2 regions of the Halanaerobium saccharolyticum subsp. saccharolyticum DSM 6643 genome follow, and region 1 is predicted to be linked to the other one. Evidence: a T-box and tRNA genes for the amino acid it is inferred to sense, from the RefSeq annotation. Region 1 holds a T-box; the other holds one or more tRNA genes.
The links. A T-box is a leader RNA that pairs with one kind of tRNA and senses whether it is charged. The one in region 1 lies ahead of serS (serine--tRNA ligase), so its partner is inferred to be a tRNA-Ser.
Positions count from the first base shown of each region.

Region 1 (16,654 bases):
TTTATGAGAGTTTTGATTATGAAAACAAATTTTATTCTTTAGTCAAATTTAAGGAAGATTTTAAGCGAATAATTTTATTGAATAGTTTTTCTAAAACATTCGCTATGACAGGTTGGAGGCTTGGATTTGTTATTGCAGATGAAAATATTTTAGATATAATGCAAACCATTAATGAGGGAGTTTGTTATTCAGCGCCTACAATTTCTCAAAGAGCAGCAGTTGAAGCTTTAAAAAATGAAAAACAAATAAAAAAAGAAATAGCAAGCGATTTTGCTGAAAGAATTAAATATGCAAAAAAACGCTTAAAAGCTAATAAGATAATGGAAATTGCTGGAGGAGAGGGAGCTTTTTATATTTTTCCTCGTATTAAAAATAGTGGAATTAAAGCTGAACAATTTGCGCTAAAATTATTGGAAGAAAAAGGAGTTTTAGTTCTTCCGGGAAATGATTTTGGAGATCAACGAGAAGAATTTATAAGAATAGCCTGTACTTTAAAATTAGATGATTTAAAAAATGCTTTTGATAGAATTGATGACTTCACAGAATGTTTAAATGATATAAAAGCAGGAGATGAATAATTTGCAGCAAAAAAATTCATTGAAATATGGTAATAATAAATTTAAATTAGAACTAAAAAAAAATAAAATTAAAGATATTATAACTACAAATGCTATTGAAAAAGTTGAATTAGAAACTATAATTAAAAATGCCTTAGCAAATCCAATTGCCAGCAGCAAACTCAAAGAAATAGTCAATCCGGGAGAAACAGTAACAGTTGTGATATCTGACATTACTAGAAGCTGGCAGCAGATTGATAAAATGCTATCTTTTATAATTGCTGAACTTAAAACAGGAGGAATAAAATTAAATGACATTAATGTTTTAGCAGCAACTGGATCACATCGTTTTCACAATAAAGCTGAAATTAAAACATTGTTAGGAAAGTATTACGGTAAAATAAATTTTGTAGATCATAATGGAAAAGCAGAAGAAAGTTTAAGCTATTTAGGTGATACAACTTATGGGACTCCAGTTTGGATTAATAAGCTAGCCTTAGAAACCGATAGATTGGTTTTAACTGGCGGCATAGTTTTTCATGATTTGGCTGGTTTTGCAGGAGGAAGAAAATCTATTTTGCCAGGTATTGCAGCTTACGAATCAATAATGCAAAATCATTCATTATCTCTTTCAGAAAAAGAAGGAGAGGGAATAAAAAATACAGTTACTAATAATCATCTTCAGGATAACCCGGTTAATTTAGATATGCTAGAAGCGGCAAAAATGCTTGATGTTGATTTTATTTTTAATGTTATTCCTGATGCAGATGGCGGTATTGCAGCTGCAGTGGCTGGAGATATATTTGAAGCTCATCAAAAAGGATGTGCAATTTGTAAAGAATATTTTGGCATAGAGCTTGAAGAAAAAGCAGATCTTGTTTTTGCTTCTTGTGGTGGTTATCCAAAAGATATCAATCTTTATCAAGCTTCAAAATCTTTAGTTAATGCTGCTCAAGCAGTTAAAAAAGAAGGGTATTTAATTTTACTTGCAGAATGTAGAGAAGGAATAGGTCATTCTGAAGTAGAAGAAATTATTCAAAATCATACTAATAATTTTGAACGAGAACGAGCTCTGCGCAGTAATTTTACTATTTCGCGTTATACAGGCTATTTAATTACAAAAAGAATTGAAGATATTAACTTAATTTTAGTTACTGAGTTAGATAAAGAGATTTTAGATAATACAGATATTAGAGTTGTTAAAACTTTAGCTGAAGCTTTTAAAATTGTTGAGGCTGAATTTGATCAGCTGCCTCAAAGCTACATTATGCCGGCGGCAGCAAATACTTTGCCAATATTTAAAGATTAGATTAGGAGGATAATATGGATTTTTCTTTTTTATTAGATTATAAAAACTTTTTTATTAATGGAACTCAAATAACAGTTTTACTAGCATTTTTTGCAGTTTTATTTGGAATTGGAATTGGAATCGTATTAGCTATGTTTAAAATTTCAAATAATAAATTTTTAAAAGGAATAGCTTCAGTCTATATAGAGTTTATTAGAGGTACGCCTTTATTAGTGCAGTTATTTATAATTTATTATGGACTTCCTTATTTAGGTGTTGAATTCCCTGACTTTCCACTTTTAGGACAAAATGTAGGTGACTTTATGGCCGGTGTGATAGCCATGTCTATTAATAGTGGTGCTTATGTAGCTGAAATTTTTAGAGCAGGAATTCAAGCTGTAGATAAGGGGCAAATGGAGGCAGCGCGTTCTTTAGGGATGCCCTATTTAATGTCAATGAAAAAAATTATTTTACCACAGGCATTTAAAAATATTTTGCCTGCCCTTGGGAATGAGTTTATAGTTGTTATTAAAGAATCTGCGATTGTTTCAATTATAGGTATCCACGACTTAATGTATAATGCTGATACTGTTAGAGGTAATACTTATAAACCATTTGAACCTTTAATTGTAGCAGCCGTAATTTATTTTATAATTACTTTTACACTTTCAAAATTCATTGGATTACTTGAAAAAAGGATGGATACAGCATGAGTATGATAAAAGTTAAAAAATTAAACAAATACTTTGGCGATTTACATGTCTTAAAAAATATTGATTTAAATGTTGAAGCAGGAGAAGTAGTTTCAGTGATTGGTCCTAGTGGGTCAGGTAAAAGTACTTTGCTCCGCTGTTTAAATAGACTAGAAGAACCAAGTTCAGGTGATATTATATTTGAAGGAATCTCTGTTATGGATGATGAGCATCATGATATTAATGAACTCAGACAGAAAATGGGAATGGTTTTTCAGCAGTTTAACCTCTTTAATCATATGAATGTAATGGAGAATATAACCTTAGCCCCTATCAAACTTAAAAATATGGATAAAGATCAAGCAAAAAAAGTAGCAGAAGATTTGCTAAAAAAGGTAGGCCTTTTAGATAAAGCAGAAGCTTATCCAGCTCAATTATCGGGTGGCCAAAAACAAAGAATAGCTATAGCTAGAGCTCTAGCTATGTCCCCGGATGTAATGCTTTTTGATGAGCCAACCTCTGCCTTAGATCCAGAGATGGTTGGAGATGTATTAAAAGTTATGAAAGATTTAGCAGCTGAAGGAATGACAATGGTCATTGTGACTCATGAAATGTCTTTTGCCAGAGATGTTGCTGATCGAGTAATAATTATGGATGAAGGTAATATAATAGAAGAAGGTAATCCTAAACAAATATTTAATGCACCAAAGCACCCAAGAGCAAAAGACTTTTTAAGCAGAGTACTTAATCTATTTTAGATTTAAGTACTTTTTTTTATAAATTGAAACTTTAAAGTAAAATCTTAAATGAAAATTCTTTTAATAGCCTATTATATCTGATATTATGAGTATATAATATAAAAAAATTATTAGGGAGCTGATTTTAATGATAATAGCTGTGCCAAAGGAAATAAAAAATAATGAAAATAGAGTCGCATTAACTGCTGCTGGAGCAGAAGTTTTAAAAAAAGCTGGACATACAGTTCTGATTGAAGAGAATGCTGGTCAGGGAAGTGGAATTTCTGATGAGGATTATCAAAAATTCGGTGCAGAAATAGTGGCTGATAAAAAAGAATTATTTGACAGGGCAGAAATGATCATTAAAGTTAAAGAGCCTTTAAAAGAAGAATATGAATTTTTTAGAGAAGATCAGATTCTTTTTACTTATCTTCATTTAGCTGCAGATCAAGAGTTGGTTGAATTTTTAAAAGAAAAAAAGATAACGGCATTTGCTTATGAAACTGTTCAAAATGAAGATGGTGAATTACCTCTTTTAACCCCTATGAGTGAAGTTGCTGGTAGGCTTTCAGTTCAGGCTGCTGCTGCTTATCTTGAGAAACCAAAAGGTGGTAGTGGAGTTCTACTTGGCGGAGTACCGGGCGTAAAGCCGGCAAAAGTTGTGGTTGTTGGTGGAGGGATTGTTGGTCGTAATGCAGCTAAAGTAGCTTTTGGAATGGGTGCAGAAGTAACGATTATGGATATTAAGCAGTCTACAATGCGTTATATAGATGATATTTTTCACAGCAGTATAAGAACGATAATGTCAAATCCAAATCATGTAGCAGAAGAAGTTAAAGATGCTGATTTAGTTGTAGGCGCAGTTTTGATTCCTGGAGCTAAAGCTCCCAACCTTGTTACAGAAGAAATGATAAAAACAATGAAAGAGGGTTCTGTAATAGTTGATGTTGCAATTGATCAGGGTGGTTGTATAGAAGGAACTTATCCGACAACTCATGACAATCCAGTATTTACCAAATATGGAGTGATTCATTATTCTGTTGCTAATATGCCGGGAGCAGTAGCTAGAACTTCAACTTTTGCTTTAACTAATGCAACACTTTCTTATATTAAAAAATTAGCTTCTCAGGGTTATAAGAAGGCAATGTTAAATGATTATTCTCTTGCTTTAGGTTTAAATATTTATCAAGGCGAAATAATTTGTCAGGCAGTTGCCGAAACTTTTGCAGAAAACTATCTAAATATTGATGAGTTACTTGCTGAATGGAAAAACGATTAAAGACGGAGGTAAAATGATGGAATTAAGTTCAAGCAGACCTGCCTGGATTGAAATAGATTTAGATGCACTTGAAAATAACTATAATATAATTCGAAAAAAAATACCAGATTCTAGTAAAATTGCTGCTGTAGTTAAAGCAGATGCTTATGGCCATGGAGCAGTTAAAATAGCAGAGGAATTAGAAAAATTAGGAGCAGATTATTTTTGTGTTGGCAGTCCTGATGAAGGGATGGAACTTAGAAAAGCTGGTATTAAGAAAGACATTATAGTCCTTGCTGAAGTTTTAGAAACACAATATCAAGATATTTTAGAGGGAAATTTAATTCAAACTGTTGCCAGCTTTGAAACTTTAACGGGTTTAAATAAGATTGCTGCTGAATTCAATAAAACTATCAGAATTCATTTAAAAATTGATTCGGGAATGGGAAGAATTGGTTTCTTAAATTCTGATATAAAAAGATTGATAAATAAACTAAAAAATTTAAAACAGCTAAAAGTAGAGGGGATATTCTCTCATTTTGCTAGGGCAGATGAAGCTAATAAAAGTTATTCTTATAAACAGCTAAGTAAATTCAATAAAGTTTTAGCTGAATTTGAAAAGTCTAATTTTGAAATAGAATTAAAACATATTGCTAATAGTGCTGCTGTTATTGATTTAGAAACTAGTTACCTAGATTTAGTTAGGCCAGGGATTATGCTTTATGGACTAAAACCTTCAAAAGAATTAAATAATGAAGTTGATTTAAAATCTATTTTAAGTTTTAAAACAAAAGTTGTGCAAATTAGGAATTTAGAGCAAGATACTGCTATTAGTTATGGTTCAATTTATAAGACTGATTCTAAGGAGAAAGTTGCAGTTTTACCTGTTGGATATAAGGATGGATATCCAAGACTTTTATCTAATAAAGGAGAAGTTTTAATTAATGGTAAAAGAGCACCTATTAGAGGACGAATTTGTATGGGACAGATAATTGTAAGTATTGAAGATATTGAGAATGTAGAAATTGGTGATGAAGTTGTATTGATTGGCAGACAGAGTGACGATCAAATACTTGCTTCAGAAATAGCTGAGCTAGCTTCAACAATTAATTATGAAATAGTATGTAATCTTGATCGTAATTTAGAAAGGGTTTACTTGAAAAATTAATAATCTTTTTGATAATAAATTATTTTTAATAATGAAGTAAAGGTGTGGATTTTTGAGTCCACACCTTTGAACTTATTAATTTATTGAAAAGACTAAATGAGCAGTCACACTTATTTCTTTATCTCTACTGCTTGTATTATAAATGTCCATACTGGAAGCATCAGTAGAATAAGGTTCTGTTATTTGGAAAATGCCTGATCTCATTTAATTTACTTATTTTTAAAAATAGAAAAAGTGAATCACAAAAACTACTTGATTTTAGTAAACTGGTGTAATATAATTAACACAACAATTTTATAGCCATTTATTTAAAGGTGTTGAAGGACATTAGTAAATTTTTAAAACTGATTTAGAGAGCTGATGGTTGCTGAAAATCAGCCAGTTTAAAAGTTGAATCCAGTCTGGAGCTGTGATGCAGAAAAATAATTATTTATTGACTATGCTGATCCGGGTGAGTCCGTTAAAACTATATAAGAGGCAGCAATAGCTGTTATTAGGGTGGCACCACGAGATATCTCGTCCCTTTCTGGGGAGGAGTTTTTTTGTTTTTAAGCTAATTTATCTCTAAATTTAAATTCATAAAATTTATCTTTAATTTTAAAGCACTATAATTTTAAGAGGGGGAATTATAAAATGTTAGATATGAGATTTATAAGAGAAAATCCAGAAATAGTCGAAGAATCTATGAAGAAGAGAGATATGGAATCACCAATTGATAAGTTTCAAGAACTTGATGATAAAAGACGTGATTTTTTATACGAAGCAGAGCAGTTAAAGCATAAGCGTAATGTTAATTCTGATAAAATTGGTGAGTTGAAAAGAAACGGAGAAGATGCATCTGATTTGATTTCAGAAATGCAGGATGTGTCTGCTAGAATTAAGGAATTAGATCAAAAAATAGCTGAGGTAGAAGAAAATTTAAATGATTTGCTTTTAGCCATTCCAAATATTCCACATGAAAGTGTGCCTGTCGGTACAGATGAAGACGATAATAAAGAAGTTAGAAAATGGGGAGAGCCTAGAAAATTTGATTTTGAAGATAAAGCCCATTGGGATATTGGTGAAGATTTAGATATTTTAGATTTTGAAAGAGGTGGGAAAGTAACTGGTACTCGTTTTACCTTTCTTAAAGGTGCAGGTGCGAGGCTAGAAAGAGCACTGATTAATTTTATGCTTAACCTGCATACAGATGAACATGGTTATAAAGAGGTTTTTCCACCTTTTATTGCTAATGCAGATAGTATGACCGGAACTGGGCAGCTGCCAAAATTTAAAAAAGATATGTTTAAATTAGAGGGTTTAGATTATTATTTAATTCCAACTGCTGAAGTGCCAGTAACTAACCTTTATCGAGATGAAATTCTTGATGCTGAGCAGCTTCCTGAATATTTGACTGCTTATAGTGCTTGTTTTAGGGCTGAAGCTGGAGCACATGGGCGTGATACAAGAGGAATTATTAGGCAGCATCAATTCAACAAAGTAGAAATGGTTAAATTTGTTAAACCAGAAGATTCCTATGATGAATTAGAGAAAATAACAGCTGATGCAGAAGATGTACTGCAGAAATTAGAACTTCCTTATCGAGTTGTAAGTCTTTGTACTGGTGATTTAACATTCTCTTCTGCTAAAACTTATGATTTAGAAGTCTGGATGCCTGCCTATGATACTTATAGAGAAATTTCTTCTTGTTCAAATTTTGAAGATTTTCAGGCAAGAAGAGCAGGAATTAGATATCGTCCTGAGCCGGATGCAAGTACAAGATTTGTTCATACTTTAAATGGATCAGGTCTGGCTATTGGAAGAACAGTAGCCGCGATTTTAGAAAACTATCAGAATGAAGATGGAACAGTTACAGTACCTGAGGTACTAAGACCATTTATGGGAACTGACATTATTAAATAAGTAAAATAAAAATAAAATCAAAAAATTATCTAAGCGGCTAAGCACCTAAATTCTAAAGGGCTTAAGCCGTTTTTTTAAATGAATTTTTTATATGAAAATATTAAATTAATATAATTTAAATTATATATCAACTCGCTTCAGTTTCAATTTCTCCTGCTTTAGAAATTGAATATTTTGTTGCAAGAGGTCCAATTACTTCTGTAAATGCTGTAGTAAAGAGTAGAACATTAAAAATAAGGGTTGAAGTGTCAGTAGCAAACTGGTTTTGTATAGTATAAGCCATAGCAATTGCAACTCCACTCTGTGGCAGAAGATTAAAGCCTACATATTTTTGGATCTTTTTCGGAGCTTTGACTAAATAAGCAGCATAAGAGGCTCCACCTATTTTGCCAATCATTCTTGCAATTATATAGGTAAAGGTTATCAAAGAAAAGTCTGGTTTTAATCCTGTAAACTTAATCTCTGTACCTGCAAGAATAAAAAACATTGCATATAAAGGTACAGTTATTATTTCCAAATAATCAGATATTTCTAGATTTTTATCAGTGAAATTTATACAGGCGAAGCCTACAGCCATATTAGTAATTAATGGTGAATGACCAGTATAAATTGAAAGTGCGGAAGCGCCCATAATTGTCGTAATTAAAATTAGAATTTTTTTTGTTCTATCTTTAAATATAGTGAGAAAGTATTGAGCCATATAACCAACAATCAACCCAATAATTAAAGAACCTATTATTTCAATTAATGGTATTCCAATTGTTTTAATAATTGTTAATTCGGTTTGCCCCTTATGAATTAATAGTGAAATCGGTTCAATTATACTGAAGATAATTAAAGCAAGTGCATCATCTATACCTACAACTGCCATTATAACAGAAGTTAAAGGTCCTTTAGCATTATACTCTCTTAGAACCATTACTGTTGCAGCTGGTGCTGTAGCAGAAGCAATGGCACCTAAAAGCAATGATATATATAGTGGCTGTCCTAGAGTAAAAAGAGATAAAGTTACTAAGCTAAAAGCAGCTAGTGTCTGAAGTATAACTATTACCAGAATATCTTTTCCTAATCTTCTGAATAATTTAATTGTAAGCTCACTTCCGATTCTAAAGGCTATAAATCCTAGAGCAATATGAGTTAGATACCCAAAACTATCAATCACAAAAAAATACCATTCTTTCTGTAACTTATTTAAAAAAGGAAGAGGGGTAATAAGGTCTTCACTTAACAAGATACCTAAAAACACATAGCCTACTACAATGGGTATTCTTAATTTTTTTGTAATTAGAACAATAATAAGCGCTAACAAAATTAACAGGGCAGTGATATATAATATTTTATTTCCCGCCTGAACATTAAAAAACCATTTGTGAGCATCTATCAAATTTGATAGATTATTAATCCCCATTTTATCACCCCATTTTATTAAATTAAAACTTTATAATCTCAATTATTATAATGATAGTCTAATATTAATTTCTATATCAATACAATTTATCCTCTTATGAAATTTATAATTTTTTTAAAAAAAAGAAGGAAATTTGTTTTGAGTCTAGAATAATATTAATAAGATATAAATAAAACAGTGTTTTACTATTAGAAACAAAATAGAGGAGGCTTATTTAATGAGTAAAGTTGAAGATTTAAAAAGAGTTGAGGAAACCGGAATTGTTGCTGTTGTTAGAGCTGAAAATGCAGAAAAGGCATTAAAAATTACTGAAGCTGTAAAAAAAGGTGGTATTGATGCGATTGAAATCACAATGACAGTCCCAGGTGCTGTTGATGTAATTAAACAGTTAACTGATGAATACAGCAAAGATGAAATTTTAATTGGTGCAGGATCTGTTTTAGATGCAGAGACTGCTCGTGCCTGTATTTTAGCTGGAGCAGAGTATATTGTTTCCCCTTCTTTAGATCAAGAAACAATTGAGATGTGTAACCGTTATCAGAAGGCCGTTATGCCTGGTGCAATGAGTGTAACAGAGGTTGTTAAGGCCATGAAATATGGTGCAGATATAGTTAAGATTTTCCCAGCAACTTTATTTGGACCTAAGATTATCAAAGCGATTAAAGGCCCTCTACCACATGCACCTTTGATGCCTACTGGTGGAGTTAGTTTAGATAATGTTAAAGACTGGATTAAAGCTGGTAGTTTAGCTGTTGGTGTAGGTAGTTCTTTAAGTAAAGGTGCAAAAACTGGTGATTATGAAAAAGTAACAGAAACTGCTAAAGAATTTATTAGATTGATTAAAGAAGCCAGAGCAGAAATGGCTTAAATCTCATTTCAAAAACAAACTTAAAGAATAACTAAAATTCATTCAAAAATTATCAGGAGGTTTTTATATTATGTCTAAAAAAGTTGTTACATTTGGAGAAATTATGCTGCGTTTGACCCCACCGGATCATCAGCGTTTTATTCAGGCTGACACATTTAATGTTATTTATGGTGGAGGAGAAGCAAATACTGCTGTATCTTTAGCTAATTATGGTTTAGACGCTCGTTTTGTGACTAAGTTACCTAATAATCCAATCGGTCAGGCTGCTTTAAACGAAGTACGCCGCTTTGGTGTTGATACTAATTACATTGCTCGCGGTGGAGACCGTTTAGGAATCTATTACTGCGAAAATGGTGCTAGTCAGAGACCATCTAATGTAGTTTATGATAGAGCTCATTCTGCAATTGCTGAAGCTGAGAATGCAGATTTTGACTGGGAAGAAATTTTTGCTGATGTAGACTGGTTCCACTACACAGGAATTACCCCTGCTTTAAGCAAAAAAATGTCAGATGTTACTTTAGAAGCTGTTAAAGCTGCTAAAAAGCACGGAGTCAAAGTCAGCTGTGACTTAAATTACCGGGCTAAGCTCTGGAGTAAAGAAAGAGCCGGTCAGGTAATGGAAGGTTTAATGGAATATACTGATGTTGTAATTGCTAATGAAGAAGATGCTGAAATGGTATTTGATATCAAGAGTGGTTCGGATATTACCGGTGGCGACTTAAATGTTGAAGGTTACAAAGATGTTGCAAAACAGTTAATCGATCGTTTCGACTTAGAATTAGTAGGAAGTCACTTAAGAATTAGCCACAGTGCTTCTAATAATGGCTGGTTAGTTATTCTCTTTGACGGCGAGAACTTTGTCCAGTCAACTAAATATGAGATCACTATTATTGACCGTGTTGGAGGAGGAGACTCTTTTGCTGGTGGTTTAATCTATTCTTTAGTAACTGGAAAAGAGCTTCAGGAAGCTGCTGAATTTGGTGCTGCTGCTTCTGCTTTAAAACAGTCAATACCTGGTGACTTCAACCATGTAAGTGTTAAAGAAGTAGAAACTCTAGCTGGTGGAAATGCTTCTGGTAGAGTTAAGAGATAAATAGTTAATAATTCTAAGCAAATAGAAAGGCTGCAGTTTATGGCTGTGGCCTTTTTTTCAAATTTAGCATTAATGGCAAATCTTTATTTTTTAGGAGTGATTTAAAATGATTGATCTTGTTACTATTGGAGAGACAATGGCAGCAATGGCACCAAATGAAGTAGGTTCACTAAAATATTTAAATACTTTTTCCAAATATATAGCGGGAGCAGAATCTAATGTTGCAATTGGGGTTAAGCGGCTTGGTTTTAATTCTGGCTGGATCAGTAAACTGGGGAAAGATCCACTTGGTGATTATGTAGAATTTTTTGTACGTGGTGAAGGAGTAGATGTTTCTCAGGTTAAAAGAGATAAAGAGCACAGAACAGGGATCCTGATTAAAGAAATGCATACAACTAAAGAGCCCAAGGTTTTTTATTACCGTGAAAATTCTGCTGCCAGCTGTCTGACTGAAGAAGATATAGATCAGAACTATATAAAAAATGCCAGGCACCTTCATTTAACTGGAATTACACCGGCTTTAAGTCAGAGTGCTCAGGCGGCTTTTTTTAAAGCTCTGCAGGTAGCAAGAGAAAACAATTTAAAAATTTCTTTTGACCCTAATTTAAGGCTGAAACTCTGGGATTCTATTGAAGAAATGAAAAAAGTCATGTTAAAAATTATCCCTCAGGTTAATGTTTTGCTGCCGGGAGTTGAGGAAGGAGAAATTCTGCTTGGACAGTCTGATCCAGAAGAGATTATTAAGGAATTTTACGAAATGATGGAACCAGGATCTCTGATAGTACTCAAAATTGGAGCAGAAGGTGCTTTATATTATCAGGGTGATCAGATTGAACATGTTGAACCTTATTGTGTGGATAATATAGTTGATTTAATTGGTGCAGGAGATGCCTTTGCAGCTGGATTGATTACTGGACTTTTAAGAGAATTACCGATTCAGGAAGCGGTTGAACTTGCTAATTTAGTTGGCGCCTTATGTATTACAGTTAAAGGTGATATAGAAGGCTTACCCACCTGGGAGCAGGTTGAGATTTATCAGGGAAAAAAAGAAGAAATACACAGATGATTTAGATTATTAAAATAGAATATATAAAGTATTAAATTGGAGACAGAAAAAATAATTAGTATCTTAAATAATTTTTCTGTCTTTTTTAATTGATTAATTACTCTACTAATCTTATAATAATAGATATAGACCTAATTAAAGGTCAATAAATATTTATTTATAAATTGTTTGTTTTATTTAGCAGCCAATAAGATAGTTTTTGTTTAAATTTGTCATTTAATATATAATCAATCAAGTTAATCAACATTATTATAAATGCATTTTAAACATTAGTATGTTATAATTATTTTTCTAGATTAAATTAATTTTAAGGAGGTTTTTATTTTGAGTAAATCTGATATGACGGTAATTAAGCGGGATGGTCGAGAAGTAGCTTATAGTCGAGATAAGATAACCAAGGCTATTTATAGAGCTATGATTGAATCCGGCGAAGATACAACAACTGAAGATGATGCAGAACAAGTAGCTTTAGATGTAGAATCAGATCTGATATTAGACTTTTATAATGAAGATCAGGTGCCAAAAGTAGAAGAAATACAAGATTTGGTAGAAGAAAAATTGATGAAGGCTGCCTATGTTACAACAGCTAAAGCCTATATTTTATATAGAAATAAAAGGCAGCAGTCGAGATTATCCAGAAAAAAGGAAAAAGAAAATCCACTTTTAACAAACGAATTTTTGAGTAAATATAAACACCAACCCAATCCTTTTCCGACAGAACTCGGAGAATTTATTTATTATAGAACATATTCACGTTGGTTAGAAGAAGAGCAGCGCCGCGAATACTGGTGGGAAACAGTAAAAAGGGCTGTAGAATATAACTGTTCTTTAGCTCCAACTACTAAAAAAGAAGCAGAAAAACTTTATGATAACGTATATAATCTAAGGAATTTTTTAGCAGGGCGTACACTCTGGACAGCTTCTACAGAGTCATCCAAAAAATATGGAATGAGCAATTACAACTGCTCATTTACAGTTATTGATAGCTTTAAAGCTTATCAGGACCTTTTTTATTTGCTGATGATCGGATCAGGAGTTGGTTTTCGCGTACTTCCTCGTGACGTAGAGAAGTTGCCAAAAATAAGAACTGATATTGAAGTTATTCATAAATATTATGAACCTGTAGAAAAAGATGAACGAAGGGAATATACAGATTTTGATTTTGATGAAGATGATGTAGTAACAGTTAATGTCGGTGATTCTAAAGAAGGATGGATTCAGTCTTTAGAATATTATTTCAAATTTTTAGTAAACCATGCTTATCGCCCCTTAAAAAGAATTATCTTTAATTATGATTCAGTTCGTCCTAAAGGGGAAAAGCTTAAAACATTTGGTGGTACAGCTTCTGGTCATCAGAGCTTAAAGAGAATGTTTACTAAGATAGATAAATTATTGAAAGAAAAGCCGGATCGAGATCTTGACGAGATAAATCGCGTTAAATTGAAACCAATTGACGCTATGGATCTAGCAAATATTGTTGCTGAAAATGTAGTATCTGGTGGAGTTAGGCGTTCATCCCAAATCTGTCTCTTTAGTGAAGGTGATAAGGAAATAGCTCAGGCTAAGAGTAATCTGTATGTAAAAGAAGATGACGAATGGGTTATCAACAAGGAAATATCTCACCGTCAAATGAGCAATAATAGTATTTTCTACGAAGGAAAACCTTCTAAGGAACAGTTAAAATGGCATGTTAAACAGATGCGCTTTAGTGGAGAACCTGGATTTATTAATGCTGTCGAAGGTAGCCGCCGTCGTGAGAATTTCAAGGGGGTTAATCCCTGTGCAGAAATTTTATTAGATTCCAGAGGAGTTTGTAACTTAACTTCTTTAAATGTAATGGCTTTTGTTGATGAAGAAGGTAATATTGAGAAGGAAAGAATGTTTGAAGCTCAAAAACTTTCTGCTAGGTCTGGCTATAGAATGGCTTTAATTGAATTTGAACTACCAGAATGGGATCAGATTAATAAAAGAGATAGATTAATTGGAACTTCTTTAACTGGTTGGCAGGATATGAAAAATGCTGCAGGTTTAAATGAAGCTCAAGAAGCTGAATTATTAGAAGAACTGAAAGAAGTTGCTCATAAAGCTGGTAGAGAAATTGCAAAAGAGGTAGGAGATAATGAGCCTAAATTAATTACAACTGTTAAACCTGAAGGGACTCAAACTCAGATGCCAACAGTTTCTAGTGGTCTTCATTATTCTCATAGTGCTTATTATGTACGCAGAGTAAGAATTTCTGCTTCTGATCCACTGGCCCGTGTCTGCGAAGAATTAGATTATCCTATTAATCCAGAAGTTGGTCAGAATCCAGATGATCCAGAAACACTTGTTGTTGAATTTCCTGTTAAAGCTCCTGAAGGGGAGGTTAAAGGAGATGTGGATGCTATTGATCAGTTAGAAACATATAAGATGTTTATGGAAAATTATGTTGATCATAATGCCTCAATTACTGTTCATGTACGAGATGATGAATGGGAAGATGTAGAAGAATGGCTGTGGGAAAACTGGAATAGTGTTGTAGGTATTTCATTCATTTCTTATAATGATAATTTTTACGATTTAATGCCTTATGAAGAAATCACTGAAGAAGAATATAATAAGCGGGTGGAAGAAATGGAAAGATTTAATCCCTCTTTAGTTTCTAAGTATGAAACTGAGTATTTAGAAAGAGAAATAGATGATGCTTCTTGTGAGACTGGCGCTTGTCCGGTAAGATAAAATATTTTTATGAAATTAATATTTAAATTATTGATTAATTATAACAGAAAATAATATTTTAATTGAAAAAACTCCCGGCTGTTTTTTTAGCCGGGAGTTTTTTTATATCATTTAAAATGTAAAACCTAAAAATAGCATTGCTGTGGTAATTAAAACAGCGATTGTACAGGCAGGAGGGTCAATGTGAGTATCTCCCCAGTCGTAGAATAGACGGGCAAAAAACTCACCAATAAATGCACCTAATATACCAAAGATGCCTCCCCAAATAACACTTCCTGTAGCTATTGCTGCAGCTGCAGCTGGAAATGCGATATGGTGGGTAACAGGTCCTTTACCTTTTGTTTCCAAAATAATTAAAGAAGCGGCTGTTATACCAAACATAATAAATTTACTGCCAGTAACAATAGTAATATATCCAGAAACCAAACCAACGCTAAGTCCTAAAGCAAGCAGTTGAGAAAAATTCATCTGCCAGGGTAACCAAGCAATTTCTGCTGGTGGTTTCCAGCGCGAATCACTTTTATCCGGATCATAAGTACCAAAAATACCTGTTTTACTAAAAGCAAGTCTATGAATGAGTGCAGAAATTGCTACAGTTAAAGCAATTGTATCAGTAGGTGTGCCAATAGATGCAAAGAATTGATTAATTACTAAACCTAAAATACCAAAGATACCACCAACCATTAAAATATCCCAGTTTTCATTAATTCCATACAATGGGGCTAAAATATTAGCACCATCATCGAGTTTACCTTTTTGTCCGGCATAAGCTGTTGCGGCAGCGCCACCGGCAAAAGCAATATGAGGTCCAAATAAAGTACCAAAACCTATGGAGCCAGTAATCGCACCTCCACCAGTTGCCAGAGCTAGAGCTTCACCAGCCATTACAGCAAAACCACAGAAGATAAATGCAGGTAATGCACCTAAAGCAGCTCCGAAAGCGCCTCCCCCAAAAGCAGCAAGAACTAAGTTCAAAGTAATACCCATTCTTATTCCTCCTTTTTTTTGATATAAAAGAGTTTTTAAGAAATACCTACTTCTAGAATAATTTCAAAAAAGACATAGCCCTCCCTTCATTTTTTATTTTGTTTATGTTTTTGAGTTATTTATAAACATATATTTAAATGAAAATAATCAATATCTATTTTCTACTTCTCTATATAAATTTTATCACTTTAAATAATCAATGTCAAAGTATTTAGAATATTATACTTATTAACAAATGAAGAGACTTGAAATATCTTTAAAGCTCTTTTGAAATAATATCTGCTATTGTTAAGCAAATAATTGTGTTATATTCATATAAATGCTAAAATTAAAATAGTGTGAATTTAAAAAGCACAGTAAAAGGAGATTTATTAAATTTAAGAGCGTATGGAGGGTTAAAATGGTACTTAAATCAAAATCAAGTCGAATGGGTGAGGAGCCGATAGTAAAATTACTTTTTAAGTTATCAGCACCCGCAATTGCTGGTATGCTCATTCAGGCTATGTATAATATAGTGGATAGTATTTATGTAGGGCGTTTAAGTACAGATGCTCTATCTGCTTTATCTATTTCTTTTCCAGTTCAAATGTTTTTAATCGCAGTTGGTGTTGGAACAGGAGTGGGAACCAGTTCACTGATTTCAAGATTATTAGGGAAAGGGGATAATTGTCGCGCTAACAATGTAGCAGAACATGTTTTTTTTATTGCTATTATTTATGGAATTCTGGGTGGTCTACTTGGAATATTTTATTCAGAAAATATAGTCAGACTATTTACTAATGATCCAATTTTAATAGATTTAGGTTATCAGTATATTAATATTATTTTAACTGGTTCGATTGCAATCTTTATTCCTGCTACTTTTAACTATATTTTGCGGGGAGAGGGCAATACATTTCTACCAATGATGAC
Region 1 covers NZ_CAUI01000010.1:18,444-35,097, forward strand. The annotation lists gene HSACCH_RS04675 (aminotransferase class I/II-fold pyridoxal phosphate-dependent enzyme) at 1-578, shown strand, start outside; gene HSACCH_RS04680 (nickel-dependent lactate racemase family protein) at 571-1,866, shown strand; gene HSACCH_RS04685 (amino acid ABC transporter permease) at 1,881-2,558, shown strand; gene HSACCH_RS04690 (amino acid ABC transporter ATP-binding protein) at 2,561-3,295, shown strand; gene ald (alanine dehydrogenase) at 3,423-4,553, shown strand; gene alr (alanine racemase) at 4,522-5,700, shown strand; T-box leader at 6,009-6,227, shown strand; gene serS (serine--tRNA ligase) at 6,334-7,602, shown strand; gene HSACCH_RS04710 (cation:proton antiporter) at 7,730-9,010, opposite strand; gene HSACCH_RS04715 (bifunctional 2-keto-4-hydroxyglutarate aldolase/2-keto-3-deoxy-6-phosphogluconate aldolase) at 9,228-9,878, shown strand; gene HSACCH_RS04720 (sugar kinase) at 9,949-10,971, shown strand; gene HSACCH_RS04725 (sugar kinase) at 11,078-12,037, shown strand; gene nrdJ (ribonucleoside-triphosphate reductase, adenosylcobalamin-dependent) at 12,362-14,755, shown strand; gene HSACCH_RS04735 (hypothetical protein) at 14,867-15,742, opposite strand; gene HSACCH_RS04740 (MATE family efflux transporter) at 16,143-16,654, shown strand, end outside.

Region 2 (16,654 bases), on a different contig from region 1:
CAACACCAGCTACAACTCTAGTAGTACAGATTGAACCAGGACCGATACCTACTTTGACTACATCTGCCCCAGCTTTAATTAGAGCTTCAGTTGCTTCCGCCGTTGCTACATTACCCGCGACTATAGGAAGCTCTTGATATCTATCTTTGATTTTCTTAACCACATCTAGAACATTTTGAGAATGTCCATGAGCAGTGTCAATTATTAAAAGATCAACTCCAGCTTCTACAAGAGCTTCTACTCTAGCATCAGTATCATTTCCAGTTCCTACTGCTGCCGCTGCCAGCAATCTTCCGCGTTTATCCTTTGAAGCCTTTGGATATTGTTTCGCTTTTTCTATATCTTTAATAGTAATTAATCCTCTTAAAATACCATCTTCATCTACGATTGGTAATTTTTCTATTTTATGTTTTCTTAACTGTTCTTTTGCTCCTTCCAAATCAGTACCAACTGGAGCAGTGACAAGTTCTTCTTCTGTCATTACTTCGGAAACAGGGCGCTTATAGTCTTCTACAAAACGAAGATCTCTATTTGTTAAAATCCCAAGCAACTTTTCATTTTTATCAACAATAGGCACTCCTGAAATATGATATTTAGACATTAAAGCTTCCGCTTCTTCTATCAAAGCATCCGGAGATAAAAAGAAAGGATCAACTATTACTCCACTCTCAGAACGTTTTACACGATCAACCTCTGCCGCCTGAGCCTCTATAGGCATATTTTTGTGAATTACACCAAGTCCACCTTCTCTAGCCATCGCAATTGCCATATCACCTTCAGTCACCGTATCCATCCCGGCAGAAATGATAGGCGTATTTAAATAAATATCATCAGTCAGTTTAGATCTTGTACTAACTTCTTTTGGAACTACATTTGATTCTGCAGGAATCAGCAGAACATCATCAAAAGTCAAGCCTTCTTTAATTATTTTTTCCATAACCAACCTCCTAGAGTTTTGTGAAAATTAATACTTAAAATTATGAACTAAGAACTACTTAATATATTTATATGTAATAAAATGAAATAGATGGATAATTATTATATGAAATAACAATCTAATATTTTAAGTATTTTAACAAAGTACTGAATAAATGTCAAGCGCAGCTTACACCTACTGTTTGAGGAACCATTAATTTCCAAATATTAATCATTTAGCTATTAAAAAATACCCACCATCTCAAATTTGAAATGACGGGTGATCGCTTAATTATTTACTATTAATTAGTTCGGAAACCGGCAGCTGAACTTTATAATTCTCTTCTTCCTTCTAAGGCTTTAGAAAGAGTAACTTCATCTGCATATTCTAAATCTCCCCCAACAGGAATTCCATGTGCTATACGAGTTACCTTTACTCCTAAAGGCTTAATCAGTTTAGCAAGATACATTGCAGTAGCATCACCTTCTGCATTAGGATCAGTTGCTACTATAATTTCTGTAACTTTATCTTTTTCTAAACGAGGAATCAAAGAACGAATTTTTATTTCATCTGGTCCGATTCCATCCATCGGTGAAATAGCACCATGCAGCACATGATAAAGACCATTATACTCACCTGTCTTTTCCATGGCTACAACATCTCGGGGGCTTTCAACAACACAAATTGATGTTCTATCCCTCTCTTCAGATTGACAGAAAGTACAGGTATCACCCTCAGTTAAGTGATTACAGTTTGAACAGTAATTGATTTTTTCGCGCGCTTCAATTAATGCATCTGCTAAATTTTTCACATCATTTTTAGGCTGCCCCAATATATAAAAAGAAAGACGACGAGCAGTTTTAGGCCCTATTCCAGGCAGTTTACTCAGCTCGCCGATCAATTTCCCCATTGGTTTAGGATATGGATTCATTAAGGCATTCCTGGCAGATTCATTCCACCAGTTACTTTACCCATTTCATCATTTACCATTTCCTGAATTTCGCGCATACCCTGATTAACAGCTGCCAGAACTAAATCTTCTAACATTTCTACATCATCTGGATCAACTACTTCAGGATCAATCTGAAGATCAACGACTTCCTGCTTTCCATTAACTACTACCTTAACAGCGCCACCACCTGCAGTCGCCTCAAGTGTCTTTTCTTCCAATTCTTCCTGTACTTTAGCCATTTTAGCCTGCATCTTTTGTGCTTGTTTCATCATTTTTTGCATATTCATATTAATTTCCTCCTCTATTTTCCAAAATTGATTGATCAACTTCAATGATCTCACCAGAAAAAACTCTGGCCAAATTTTCTATATCTAAATCACCGGCAAGCTCATTTTGATTTTCAGTAATTTGAGAAGCTGGTGTTTTAGTTTCTAAACTATTTTTAGCTGTATGAGCATCATCTAAAATATTTTTTTGCTCATTATTATCTCTATCCATCTTATCAATTTTTTGATTTTTTTTAGAACTGCTATCTTCAACTAAATCAAGATCATCTTTTTGCTTATCGTCTATTTTGTCATTTAACTCTTTTTTTTTAGTTCCAAGTTGAAGCTCTAATTCTACCGCCTCATTTAAAACATTCCTTAAAACTCTAGAAATTAAAGCTTTATTAGAAGCAGCTCCTTTATAATGAAATTTCTTACTTTCAGGAAAAGAAACAATAACTGTTTTATTGTCTACAGCTGTTGGTGCTCCTTCTCTTAAAAGGGCCTGTACAGAAATATCTAGCTGTTTGGTTTCATTTAAAATTTTAGCCCAGTTTTCTTTAACATGTTTAAGACTAAGACCAGCATTATTTGCTGTTTTGACTGGCTTCTCTATTTTTGCTGATTTTGCTTTTTTATCTGTTTTAATATCTTTTTCATTTTCAACTTTTTCGTTCTTAGATTCTATTTTTTCTTCTTTTATTTTTGATTGTTTACCTCGATCACTGTTAGCTACAGCTTCCGTTTTTTTAAGATTAAGCTCTTTTTTAAAACTAGAATCATCTCTGCTGTTTAATATATTATCTAATTTAAACTCAAGCTCTGAAAGCCTCGCTTCTAAACTATTACTACTTTCTCTACTACTTAATTTTATAACACTTATCTCCAATTGTAAACGGGGTCTTGCACTGGAACGTAATTTTTCTTTTAAGGATGCAAATTCGTCAATAATATTTGTAATTTCTTTAGTACTTAAATTTGCAGCTATAGAAGCAATTTCTTCTAAATAACTGCGTGAATATTCGAGAATACCAGAATCAATCCCACATTCTTTAATCAAAAGTAATTCCCTACAGTATTCTATTAATTCATCACTAAATCTTTCTATTCCAAGTCCAGACTCCAACTGCTTATTCAATAATTCTAAAGCCTTTTGACTTTCTTTTTTACTTAAATGAACTAAAAATTGCTTTAAATCTGATTTGTTAATTCTCCCCAACATTCTAGTAACTTCTGCAGCACTTAGCTGACCATCACTAAAGGAAATGGCTTGATCTAAAAGGCTAATTGCATCTCGCATCCCTCCTCGAGCACTGCGAGCTAAAATATCAAGCGCCTCTTTATCAATTTCATAACCCTCTGAATCGGAAATATATTTTAAACGTTTTTTAAGATTAGTTAAAGTTAATAATGTAAAATCAAAACGCTGACAGCGGGACATAATTGTTGTAATAACTTCATGAGGCTCAGTTGTTGCCAAAATAAAAACTACACTTTCTGGAGGCTCTTCTAAAGTTTTTAAAAGAGCATTAAAAGCCCCTTTAGTTAACATATGAACTTCATCGATAATATATACTTTATATTTGCCTTCACCAGGATAAAATTTTACCTTTTCTCTCAATTCTCTAATTTCATCAATACCCCGATTGGAAGCAGCATCAATCTCAATTACATCAAGAGAGTTACCCTTTTCAATTCGCTGACAGGAATTACACTCACCACAAGGTTCATGGTCTGCATTTGGATTAGCACAATTAAGTGATTTAGCAAAAACTTTTGCTGTGGAAGTTTTACCAGTTCCGCGAGGCCCAGCAAAAAGATAGGCATGCGCTACTCTGTCATTTTTTAAAGCATTTTTTAAAGTCTGTTTAACCTGATCCTGTCCAATCAGATCATTAAAATTTTCTGGCCTATATTTTCGATACAGAGAGAGAAAGGACATTTTTTTCACCTCTAAAATAGTATTATATAACAAAAACACCCTATTCCGGGTGTTTAAAAAAAATTGGCCGCACACCGTGTTTCGAAGATTTTCTCCCAGGCGTTACCCTGACAGTTGGCTCGAACCAGGCACCCTCGCGGCACATGAAGCGACTTGTTTACCGCTGCTTCCTCCCGGATCTGACGGGGTTCACAAGACTTCATTGCGCGAGACCCAATTGTCAACACTACTTATCAGGGCCAGACCCTGAAAGAAAAAATCCTCAGCCACGGCTTCAATCCTGCTATAGCGGTTTGCAGGTTATAGGGCACCGCTACCGCCCCATTTAGTACGGCCAAACATTAGTAAAAAATTATAAAATTTTTAATGGCGGAGAGGGAGGGATTCGAACCCTCGGTAGGTGAAAGCCTACACCCGCTTTCCAGGCGGGCCCCTTAAGCCAGACTCGGACACCTCTCCGTAATCTATACTTTGAAAATTTATATATATAATCTATGAATGATATGGATAAAATATAATGGCGGAAGGAGAGGGATTCGAACCCTCGAGACAGTAAAACTGCCTACTTGATTTCGAGTCAAGCGGTTTCAGCCAGACTCACCCATCCTTCCGTTCTCTTAAATCACGGAAAAAATCTTTTAAAAGCTGAGCTGCTTCTTTCTTCATTACACCTGCCTCAACTTCAACCTGATGGTTAAAACGCTCATCATTTAATAGTTGATAAAGGCTATTAACAGCTCCTGCTTTGGGATCACTGGCTCCATAAACAAGACGTTTTATTCTTGACTGTAAAATTGCTCCTGCACACATTGGGCAGGGCTCTAAAGTCACATAAAGCTGGCAATTTTCCAAGCGCCAGCTAGCCTCATTTTTAGCTGCTTCTCTCAGAGCAATCATTTCGGCATGAGAAGTTGGATCCTGAGTTTGCTCCCGGAGATTAAACCCACGGCCAACAACTTTATCATCACAGATAACAACTGCACCAATTGGAACTTCAGCTCTTTGATAAGCTTTCCTGGCTTCTGCCAGGGCCATTTTCATATATTTTATATCATCTTCCATAGAATATCTCCTGAAAATAAAAAGTTAAAAAAATTTAAAATGGCGCACCCGAGAGGAGTCGAACCCCTAGCCTTCTGATCCGTAGTCAGACGCTCTATCCAGTTGAGCTACGGGCGCACGCTGTAAAATTTATTATGTCGAGGATCTTTCCCTTTTTGGGGTTTAAAACCTTAAAACAACAGCAAGTGAACGGCTGATTGTTTCAGACGACGATTATTATTATAACAGTATAAGCTTATTTCGTCAAGGACTTTTTTTAATTTCTCATCTCGAATTAGGAGATTTGCAAAATGTAATGCTCGGGTTTTTTGAGACCAGCTGCAGTATCTAGTCTCACGCTAATTTTCGCTATTACTTAGTTAATATTCATTGACAGAATCTGTAAACATTAGTATACTAAAAATCACATAATTACATAAATGCTCATTTTTGGAGAAATAAAAATAGTAGGAGTGGTATTTGAAATGATGAAAGTAGATAAAGAAAAATGTATTGGCTGTTCTAAATGTCTTGATGATTGTTTAGTAAATGATATTATAATGGTCGAAGGAAAAGCTCAAATCAAAAATGAAAATTGTTTTAAGTGTGGGCACTGTATTGCTATCTGCCCTGTAAATGCAGTCACTACTTCGGAATACAATATGGACGAAGTAAAAGAATATAAGGAAAAAGAATTTTCAATATCTGCAGATAATCTCTTAAATTTTATTAAATTTAGAAGGTCTATTAGACAATTTAAAGAAAAAGATGTGGAAGAAAATAAAATAATCAAAATAATAGAAGCCGGCCGCTTTACCCCAACTGGCAGCAACCAACAAGACGTCTCTTTTACAGTAGTTAAAGATGAAATTGATAAATTTAGAGAACTAATATTAAAAAATTTAAATAAAAAAGGAAAATCAATACTTAATAACCTAAGACCAGAGACAATGAAATTTAAAAAGTATGCTGAAATGTGGATGCAAATGTATCAAGATTATCAAAATGAATCTGTACATAACGACCGTTTATTTTTTAACGCTCCAATTGTAATTGTTATTTCAGCTAATTCTAGTATTAATGGCTCTTTAGCCTCCTCTAATATGGAATTAATGGCAAATGCTTTAAATCTAGGTGTATTATTTAGTGGTTTCACCTTAAGAGGAGCAAAAGACAAAGAAGAAGTTAGAAAATTTCTCGGAATTAAAAGTAATAAAGAAATAGTAACAGCAATGGTTATCGGCTATCCGGATGTAAAGTACTTTAGAACTGTCCCAAGAAAAGAAGCTGATATCAATTGGAAATAATTTTATTTTTATAACAAAGTTACAGGGATAGCAATTTGATCAAATTGCTATCCCTTAAATGTTATTGACTCTATTTTTTATAATATTGGTGAAAGTAATCTAGATACAGATTCTCTCAATTTCATTGTCCAGCCTCTATTTTCAAACTCCTCTTTAGTTATTTCATTAGAAAATTCCAGGTCTTCTTTAAATAAATTATCATGATATTTGGCTTTTTCTTTATCATAAACAAAAGCATTAATTTCAAAATTAAGCTTAAAACTACGCACATCCATATTTGTTGTACCAATCGAAAGCACCCGACTATCAATACAAATAGTTTTGCTGTGTAGAAAACCTTTAGTATAGCGATAACAGCGAGCTCCAGCATCTAAAAGTTGTCCTACAAAAGAGTTATTTGCGGCATAAACAAATGGGTGATCACCACGATCAGGAATCATTATTTTTACATCAACTCCAGAACGTGAAGCAATTATTAATGCTTCTAACATTGATTGATCAGGGATAAAATATGGTGTCTGAATATAAATTGTCTTTTCAGCCTCATAAATCATTTTCAAAAACATAGCCTTAATTTCTGCCTCCCTAGAATCGGGACCACTACTTACAATCTGGATAGCAGAATCCCCCTTAACTTTACTTTCTGGAAAAAATTTTTCTTCTTCCAAAAGATCCTTACCAGAAGCAAACTTCCAATCTAATAAAAAACGATACTGCTGACTTTTAACACTTTCTCCAATGATTTTAAGGTGTGTATCTCTCCATTCTCCAAAACGATCTGAAAACCCAAGGTATTCATCTCCAATATTAATCCCGCCAAGATACCCAATTTCTCCATCAATTATTAAGTTTTTGCGATGATTTCTATAGTTTATATCCAATACAAAAGGCGCAAATGAAACAACCTCAACTCCAGAGTCTTCTAAATTAAAGAGTGTATACCGAGATAGATCTCTACAACCCATTTTATCATAAAGTAATCTTACCTCTACTCCTTCTTCTGCTTTTTTAGCCAGAATTCTCATAAACTTATTTCCCAGCTGATCATCATTAATAATATAATAATTAGCATGAATAAATTTTTTTGCATTTTTTAAATCATGGAAAAGATCTTTAAATTTATCCTTCCCATTACTATAAATTTTTAGCTTGTTATATCCCATTTCTGAAGGCAGCTCATTCTTAAAAGCTATTCTCATTATACTTTGTTCTAAATGGTCAAAAAAAGGTTTTTGTTGATCTAAATAAAAATTAACATATTGAACTTTATTATTTAATGTATCAGCCTGCTGCTTTCTCTGAAAAACCTTTCGTTTTTTCGGAGTCAATCCAAAAAACAAATAAAGAATAAAACCAAGCACAGGAATTAAAGTTAAAATTAAAAGCCAGGCCCAAGTTGCAGTAGGATCTTTTCTCTCAAAAAAGATCAATAAAATAATAAAAATTATATTTAAAATTATTATACCTGTAGGTATAAATGATAAAAAATTCATAAGTTTATCCTCACTTTTCCATAATTTTTAGATTAAATAAATGATAATTTTTATTCGAAAGTACTTTTTTATATTCCCCAGAAGGGTAAATTATCCCATTATAAGAATAATTGCCTGTTTTTATGACAGGTACTCTATTTTCTACAGCTCTAAATACTGCTGCCTGCCACATTATGTTTTTTAATAATCGGTTATTATTAAACCAGGCTTCATTTGTTTGATTTACTATAAATTCAAATTCTGCAGCTTTAGCTTTAACAAATGAGGGATAAAGTATTTCAGAACAAATTACTGTTTTCCACTTTAAGTTTTTGGTTTTAAATAAAACTTCTTTTTCACCAGCATTGAGAGAAGAGAAATTATATGGAGTAAATCTATTTAACAGTTCCAAAAATGGATAGGTCTCACCAAAATAAAGAAGAAGTTTTTTATCATAACGAGAAATTATTTCTCCAGTCTCTGAAATTAAAAAAGAGCTATTATAGCGACCCTTACTTGAATCTCTTCCAGCTAAAGAACCAATCTGAATAGGACTTTCAGCTTCTGCTGCTATTTGCTTTAAAAATTTTTTTCTATAATTTTTATCAGCGTAAAAATCAAAGGTTATATTTGTTTCTGGAGCGATAATTAATTCTGCCTGTTTCAAATCTGAAAGTGCACCTAAGGTTAGTTCTATATTTTGATCTAATTGTTTTAGGGTCCATTTTTTATTCTGGTCAATCTTAGTTGTAATAATTCCAACTTCAATATTTTGATATCCATTTTTAGCCTTGATCTTTTGCAAATACTGCTGTTCTTTAAAATTAGAAAAACTAAAGATAATTAAAAATAAGATTACTATAAAAAACACATCTTTAAATTTTTTTTGAAATATAAATTGAAAAAGCAGACCATTAACAAAGACCAAAATAAAGCTTACAATCCATATTCCACCTATTTCGGCCAATTGAATAAAACTTAAAAATTCTGCTTGAGTATAAGATAAATTGCCAAGCGGAAAAAAGCTTAGCAAATAATAACGAATCATTTCCATTGTAGTCCAGCAGAGTGCAAAAAGAAAAGGATTGAATTTATTATTATTAAATAGATTTCGCTGGAGATAAAAATATATCAGAAAAAACACTGGGTATATTAAGGACATTAATGAAAATAGTAAAAGCAAAATTAATATTATTAAAAAAAATGAAGATCCTGTATATAACTTGATTGAATGATATAAAAAATTAGCAGTAAAAACTAAAATCCAAAAGCCAAGATTCCAACCATTAAAAAATATACTTTTATAGTCTAGTTCACCTTCTTTAATATTATAAAGATAATATAAAAATGGTAGGAATCCAATCCAGCTTAAAAAATATAAATTAGGATAATAGTTTGCCGTCGTTAGTAATGCTGCTGCGAAAAATGTTAAAATAATCCCCATGTTACATTCGCTTCTTTACAGAAGGCGCTATTCGCAAACTAATAAAAATAATTAAAGCTGCAGCAATTGAAATATCATATAAACCATAACCCACTGCTAAACCCAAACCAGCAACTCCCCAAAGACTGGCTGCTGTGGTTAATCCTTCTATCTTATCTTCCTGTTTAATAATAGTTCCTGCACCTAAAAACCCAATCCCACTGACAACCTGGGCCGCCAGTCTAGCTGGATCACCTTCAACTCCGTCAATTAAACCGCTAGATTGTGCAACTTTAACTGATAAAATCATAATTACACAAGAAATAACAGCAACAATTACATTTGTTCTAATTCCTGCAGCCTTATTTTGCTTTTCTCTATCATAACCAATCAAAGATGCTAATATAGCCGCTATAATTAACTTCATAATTCCATTCCAGTCTAAAATCAAAATAGACACCTCCATTCAATCTATAATAATATACTTATACAAATTTATTTAAAATCCTTTATTTTAACCCTGCACCTTTACACTATATAAAAAGACCAGCGGCGTCCCGCTGGTCTTTTATCTTTAATCTTATATTTATTTTGAGTCTAATTTACTCATCTTCCTTTGGAGCATAAGCTGTTTCTAGTCTCTTGTAAGACTGATAACGCTCTTCAGCATCTTCTTCTGCTTTTTCAAAGAGATCTTCTGCAAGCTCAGGGAATGTCTTCTGTAAGGAAGAGAAACGTACCTCACTGAGCAAGAATTCTCTGAAGCTTTCGGTAGGCTCTTTAGAATCCATAATGAATGGATTTTCTCCTTCACCTTTAAGCTCTGGATTAAAGCGGAATAAGTGCCAGTATCCAGACTTAACAGCATCTTTTTCCTGACTAACACTACAGCCCATACCTTTTTTAAGTCCATGTGAGATACATGGAGCATAAGCAATTACTAAGGAAGGACCATCAAATGCTTCAGCTTCTTTGATAGCCTTAATAGCCTGATTCATGTTAGCACCCAGAGAAATCTGAGCAACATAAACATAGCCATAAGTCATAGCCATCTGGCCTAAGTCTTTCTTCTTAATCTTCTTACCTGAAGCAGCAAACTTAGCAGCTGCAGCAGTTGGACTAGCTTTAGAAGACTGTCCACCGGTGTTAGAATAAACCTCTGTATCAAATACAAGTACGTTTACATCATCACCAGAGGCAAGAACATGATCTAAACCTCCATAACCGATGTCATAAGCCCAGCCGTCTCCACCAAAGATCCACTGTGATTTCTTAGTAATAAATTCTTTACGGTCAACTATCTCCGCAATTACTTCGTTGTCACTATATTTAGCGAGTAAAGGCATCATTTCTTTTTTGATTTCCTGAGTTTTCTCGCCGTCATTATAGTTATCTAACATTTCTTTCATTAATTCAGTTAATTTATCATCTAAATCAAGTTCAATTGCTTCTTCCATCAGATCAGCAATTTTAGCTCTAATCTGTACATTTGCTAAGAACATACCATAACCATACTCAGCGTTATCCTCAAATAAAGAGTTACCCCAAGCAGGTCCATGTCCCTCTTCATTAGTAGTATATACAGATACAGGAGCAGATCCACCCCAGATTGAAGAACAACCTGTAGCGTTAGCAATAATCATTCTATCACCAAATAATTGAGTTACAAGCTTAGCATAAGCTGTTTCTCCACAACCTGCACAAGCACCATGGAACTCAAGTAATGGCTGCTGGAACTGGCTACCTTTAATATTAAACTGATCCATTTTATCTTCTTTAGGAGTTATCTCATCAATAGCATAATCCCAATTATCTGCTTCTTTTTCTGCCATTTCTGCAAATGAAGTCATTTCTAAAGCATCAACAGGACATACATCAGCACAAACACCACAGCCAGTACAATCATAAGGACTTACCTGAATCTTATACTGTAAACCTTCTAACTGCTTACCGCGTGCATCAAGAGTTTCAAATCCTTCTGGAGCATTAGCTGCTTCCTCTTCATCGAGTAAGAAAGGTCTAATTACAGCATGTGGACATGCGAGTGAACACTGGTTACACTGAATACACTTATCACTTAACCAGTTAGGTACATTAATTGCAATACCACGTTTTTCATACTTAGAAAGTCCTGGAGGGAAGTGTCCATCTTCACGGCCAACAAATGTACTTACAGGTAATTCATCACCTTTTTGTGCGTTAACAACTTCGAGTACATTTTTAACAAATTCTGGCACGTCATCTTCCTCTTTCTCTTCTGCGCTTTCAGCATTAGACCATTCTGCAGGAACATCAATCTTAACTAATGCATCCAGAGCTTTATCTACAGCTTTATTGTTCATCTCAACAATCTTATCACCTTTATGACCATAAGATTTCTGAATAGCTTCTTTCAAATATTCAACAGCTTCATCAACAGGAATAATATCTGCAACTTTGAAGAATGCAGTCTGCATAACCATGTTAATTCTCTGTCCTAAACCAACTTCTTGAGCAATATCTACAGCATTAATTGTGTAGAAATTAATATCGTGATCAGCGATATATTTTTTCATTTCCGCAGGAATATTCTCAGTTAATTCATCTTTTGACCAGGTACAGTTAAGAACAAAATTTCCGCCATCTTTTAAATCCTGTACCATTTCAAATTTATCTACATAAGATTCATTATGACAAGCAACATAATCTGCTTCGTCAATTAAGTAAGTTGACTTAATTGGCTGCTCTCCAAATCTTAAGTGGGATACTGTTACACCACCAGATTTTTTGGAATCATAAGAGAAATATGCCTGGGCATACTTATCAGTCTTATCACCAATAATCTTAATTGCATTCTTATTCGCTCCGACAGTACCGTCAGAACCAAGACCCCAGAATTTGCAGCGAACTGTACCCTCTGGAGAAGTATTAATATGTTCTTTTGGTTCAAGATTAGTATGTGTAACATCATCATTAATGGCAAGTGTAAAGCCATTTTTAGGATTGTCTTCTTTAAGGTTATCAAATACTGCCTTAAAGTGAGTAGGTGTTGTATCCTTAGAACTTAAACCGTAACGTCCACCAACAATTACAGGACGATTTTCATGGTCATAGAATAAAGATCTTACATCTTCATAAAGTGGTTCTCCTACTGCACCAGGTTCTTTAGTTCTATCTAATACAGCAATCTTCTCAGCAGTTTCTGGAAGAGCCTTCATGAAGTATTTTTCGGAGAATGGACGATATAATCTTACTTTAATTAAACCAACTTTTTCTCCTTGATCAACTAAGTATTTAACAGTTTCTTCAATTGTATCAGTTGCAGAACCCATTGCTACAATAATATACTTAGCATCTTCTGCCCCTACATAATTGAATGGATGATACTCTCTGCCTGTAAGTTCAGAAATTTCCTGCATATAATCTTCTACGATATCCGGTATTGGCTCATAGAAACTATTGCAAGCCTCACGTGCCTGGAAGAAAATATCAGGGTTTTGAGCTGTCCCCATTGTTGTAGGACGCTCAGGATTTAATCCTCTATGTCTGAATTCACTAACTTTACCGTAATCAACTAATTTTTCTAAATCATCATAATCTAAAACTTCTATTTTTTGATACTCATGAGATGTTCTAAATCCATCAAAGAAATGCACAAAAGGTATACTTGATTTAATTGATGCCAAATGAGCAACACCAGCTAAATCCATAACTTCCTGAACACTACCGGAAGCTAGCATAGCTGTACCAGTTTGTCGAGCAGCCATTACATCGGAATGATCACCAAAAATTGATAGAGCATGTGTAGCAACAGTACGTGCACTAACATGAAATACACCAGGCAACTGTTCACCGGCGATTTTATACATATTAGGCAGCATTAGTAATAATCCCTGAGAAGCTGTGAAAGTAGTTGTTAAAGCTCCAGCTGCTAAGGAACCATGTACTGCACCAGATGCTCCTCCCTCAGACTGCATTTCAGTTAACTTCACTTCTTGATCGAAAATGTTTTTGCGACCATTAGCACTCCATGAGTCAACTAATTCAGCCATTGGAGATGAAGGAGTAATAGGATAGATTGCTGCCACATCAGTAAATGCATATGCCACATGAGCTGCAGCAGTGTTTCCATCCATTGTTTTCATTTGTTTTGCCATTATAATTTTCCCTCCTATTATTAAGGTAGATTTGTATTATTATTTCCTCTTTAAGTATAATACTTTACAATTCTACTGTCAAATTTTTCACATCTTTTATTATAACTTTTTCGCTTTCTGAATTGTTAGAATTATTTAAATAAGAAAGCTATTCACCAAGCCATGATATTTCTCTATTCAAAAGACTTTTTTCCTTGAATAATATAGAGTGATTTATTTAGATACTCATGCTCAGTTTTTAATTCATTTTTGCCAAGCATAGAGACTAATTTTTGCGGTTGATAAAAGTTAACCGGTTCCCCTGCTAATTTTTCAAAAAACACAATTAATCTGGTAAAAAAAGAACTTGGATCGAATTCCAAAATGTAAATTTTTGCTCCCGGTTTGAGCACTCTTGCTGCCTCTTTTAAAGCAGGCTCAACACGTCTAAAATGATGTAAAGCATCAGAAATAATAAGATAATCAAAAAGATCATCATTAAAAGGTAAATCTGCTGCATCAGCAAGTATATGGTTTACTGGTTGGGAAAAGCTTTTTTTCTGCCCCTTTTTTAACATTGCCTTTGATGGATCAACTATTGTAATCTCTAAATTTTGAGGCAGGTGATTAACCAATTCTCCAGTTCCACCACCCAAATCAAGCAGACTTTTATTCTTTTTTTCAAAGTTTGACTTTAGCTCTTCTTTTTTAATTCTTTCACCAAGTTCAACTAAAACTTTATGATGACCGGATATTTTCATTGCTAAATCAAAGAAAGGGGCTGCCAATGTAAATAAATCCATTTATCTCACCTCTTAGAATCATTATATCACAAATTTCAAATATTAACATTTTGCTTTTTTAAGTTAAGTTTTTACCTTTAAGCAGGAATAAAATGGACCGGTGCAGAACTATATTAGTAACAAATTATACTTATACAGGAGGGATTGAATTGAAAAAAATCATTTTGTTATTATTAATATTTTTATTACTATTACCAGCAGCTGCTTCTGCTGACAGGGGATCCATACCTTATATCCCAGGAGTTAGAATTTTTGAACCGAGTCAGGATGCTTTAATCGCCTGGAATGGCGAAGAGGAAATTCTAATCCTGGCAACTGAATTATATGCTTCAGAAAAAACCAAAATTTTACAGGTCCTACCCCTACCATCTGAACCTGAGGTTAAAAAATCAAGCCGGGATGTTCTAAGAAGGGCCAATGAATTTGTTATGCAGAAAATTTTTGATGATTTACGACAGCCTGTGCTCAGAAACGATATGCCAGAAACTCCTGCTGCTGAAATTAAAGAAGAAGTTGTCATTGGATCTCATGATATCCTTGTAGTTGAAGTTTTAAATCAGAATTATTTTGTTAACTGGGTCAATAATTACTTAAAGGAAAAAGGAGAAAAAGCTCCTCAAATTCCTGAAACATTAAAAGAAACAATTAATAATTATATTAATCGTGGTTATAATTATTTTGTTTTTGATACTATTGAAGTCAGTCCAGATCCTGAGATGAATGAAGCAATTTCTTATACATTTAAAACCGATAAACTTTATTATCCTCTAGAAATAACTAAATCAGACCATGGTGTCAGCGAAATCAGTCTGTTTATTTTGACAGACCAAAATCTTATTAATTATAATGGAATCGAAAAGGACAGAATTATCGAAAGAACTCCAGCTGTTGAATTAAGCATCGTTGATTTAGCCTATATTTCAGAAGATATTGATGATTTGTTCACTGAAAAATCTGATGATTTTCTAATCGCAAGTTCAAATACTCGACTTTTAAACTGGTCGATAAAAGATAACTTAGCTAACTTTAATTCTGATTTACTAGTTGATAGTAAAATAGAAGGGCTGCTTAAAAATGAAATAATTTATCAGGGGACTACTTTTATAGATGTGCAGGCTGAAAAAAATTATCCTTATTCTAGCGAAAAAGAAATAGAGACTATTTCGGGTGTAGCAGAAATGAGAATGGGAAGTAGAATGCACCCCTGGTTAGCTCGTTCAATTAACGGTAAAGCCTTATTTAGTGCCCGTACAAATAAAATAATTACTAACTTTGATGCTGAAGGCCAAAAGATTACAGTTAAAGGATACAGCAGTAAAGAAGCACACATAGCAATGAGAGATCCTATAGATAAAATGCCAGTTCTAATAAGTATCAGAGACGTCTTCTATGTAACAGAAATAGTTGGCTGGACTCCATATAATGGTATTGTAGTTAGCAGTGATGGCAAATTGAATGATGAAAGAACCCATTTCTGGTTAAAAGACAAATAAGATTAAGCTACCTCTAAAATCTAGAGGAGGTTTTAAAGATGTGGTTTCGAAAAATATTTATAAGCACACTACTTATTATTTTTATAGTCAATCCTTTAAGCGCAGCTGAATTAGAAAATTATTATCTACAGACAAGTTTTTATACCCACCATTATAGCAATAAGGAATATCAAAATAATCAACAGAATTTAATCGGTATTGAAAGACATTATTCAAATAATCAATTAAATGGTATTGCTTTTTTTAAAAACACTTATGATCAAAATACCATCTATATTTACAGCGGCAAAAACTATTATTTATCTAAACTTGGGAACACAGAAATCACTGCTAAATTAACCTATGGAATTGTTCATGGCTATGATGATGAGAATGGAAAGTATAGCACATGGATGCATGATATGGGGACATTCCCAGCTTTAGTTTTTGCTGTTGGCCTCAGAAAAAAACCTTATCGATTAGAAATAATTCCTTTTGCTGATGCAGGAATTATTATTACCGGAGGCTTAGAATTTTAAAAACCTCCCGTAAAAAATTACGGGAGGTAAATTTGGCTGAGCAACTGAAAGTTAAGCTTTAATTATTATTAAATAAATCTCTAGTATAAACTTTTTCTGCTACATCTTCTATTTCTTCAGCCATTCTATTTGCTACAATAATTTCGGATTCTGCTTTAAATTGATCTAAATCTTTAATGACTTTTGATCTATAAAATTCTTCAGCTTCTAAAACAGGCTCATAAACAACTACTTCTATCCCTTTTGCTTTAATTCTTTTCATTACACCCTGAACCGAAGATTGTCTAAAATTATCCGAGTTTTTCTTCATTGTCAACCTATAAATGCCAACCTTTTCAGGCTGCTGTTTGACAATCATTTCGGCAACGTGATCCTTTCTAGTTCTGTTGGCATCTACAATTGCCTG
Region 2 covers NZ_CAUI01000021.1:60,779-77,432, reverse strand. The annotation lists gene guaB (IMP dehydrogenase) at 1-937, opposite strand, end outside; gene recR (recombination mediator RecR) at 1,248-1,847, opposite strand; gene HSACCH_RS08800 (YbaB/EbfC family nucleoid-associated protein) at 1,847-2,155, opposite strand; gene dnaX (DNA polymerase III subunit gamma/tau) at 2,157-4,076, opposite strand; RNA gene ffs (signal recognition particle sRNA large type) at 4,144-4,410, opposite strand; tRNA gene HSACCH_RS08790 (tRNA-Ser) at 4,444-4,535, opposite strand; tRNA gene HSACCH_RS08785 (tRNA-Ser) at 4,595-4,687, opposite strand; gene tadA (tRNA adenosine(34) deaminase TadA) at 4,674-5,138, opposite strand; tRNA gene HSACCH_RS08780 (tRNA-Arg) at 5,179-5,255, opposite strand; gene HSACCH_RS08775 (nitroreductase family protein) at 5,603-6,424, shown strand; gene cls (cardiolipin synthase) at 6,502-7,917, opposite strand; gene lnt (apolipoprotein N-acyltransferase) at 7,928-9,340, opposite strand; gene HSACCH_RS08760 (MgtC/SapB family protein) at 9,342-9,779, opposite strand; gene nifJ (pyruvate:ferredoxin (flavodoxin) oxidoreductase) at 9,922-13,455, opposite strand; gene HSACCH_RS08750 (class I SAM-dependent methyltransferase) at 13,629-14,237, opposite strand; gene HSACCH_RS08745 (DUF2330 domain-containing protein) at 14,387-15,730, shown strand; gene HSACCH_RS08740 (hypothetical protein) at 15,769-16,248, shown strand; gene HSACCH_RS08735 (nucleotide sugar dehydrogenase) at 16,307-16,654, opposite strand, start outside.
Region 2: it has a tRNA-Ser gene. The T-box ahead of serS (serine--tRNA ligase) is inferred to sense a tRNA for this amino acid. The anticodon was not compared.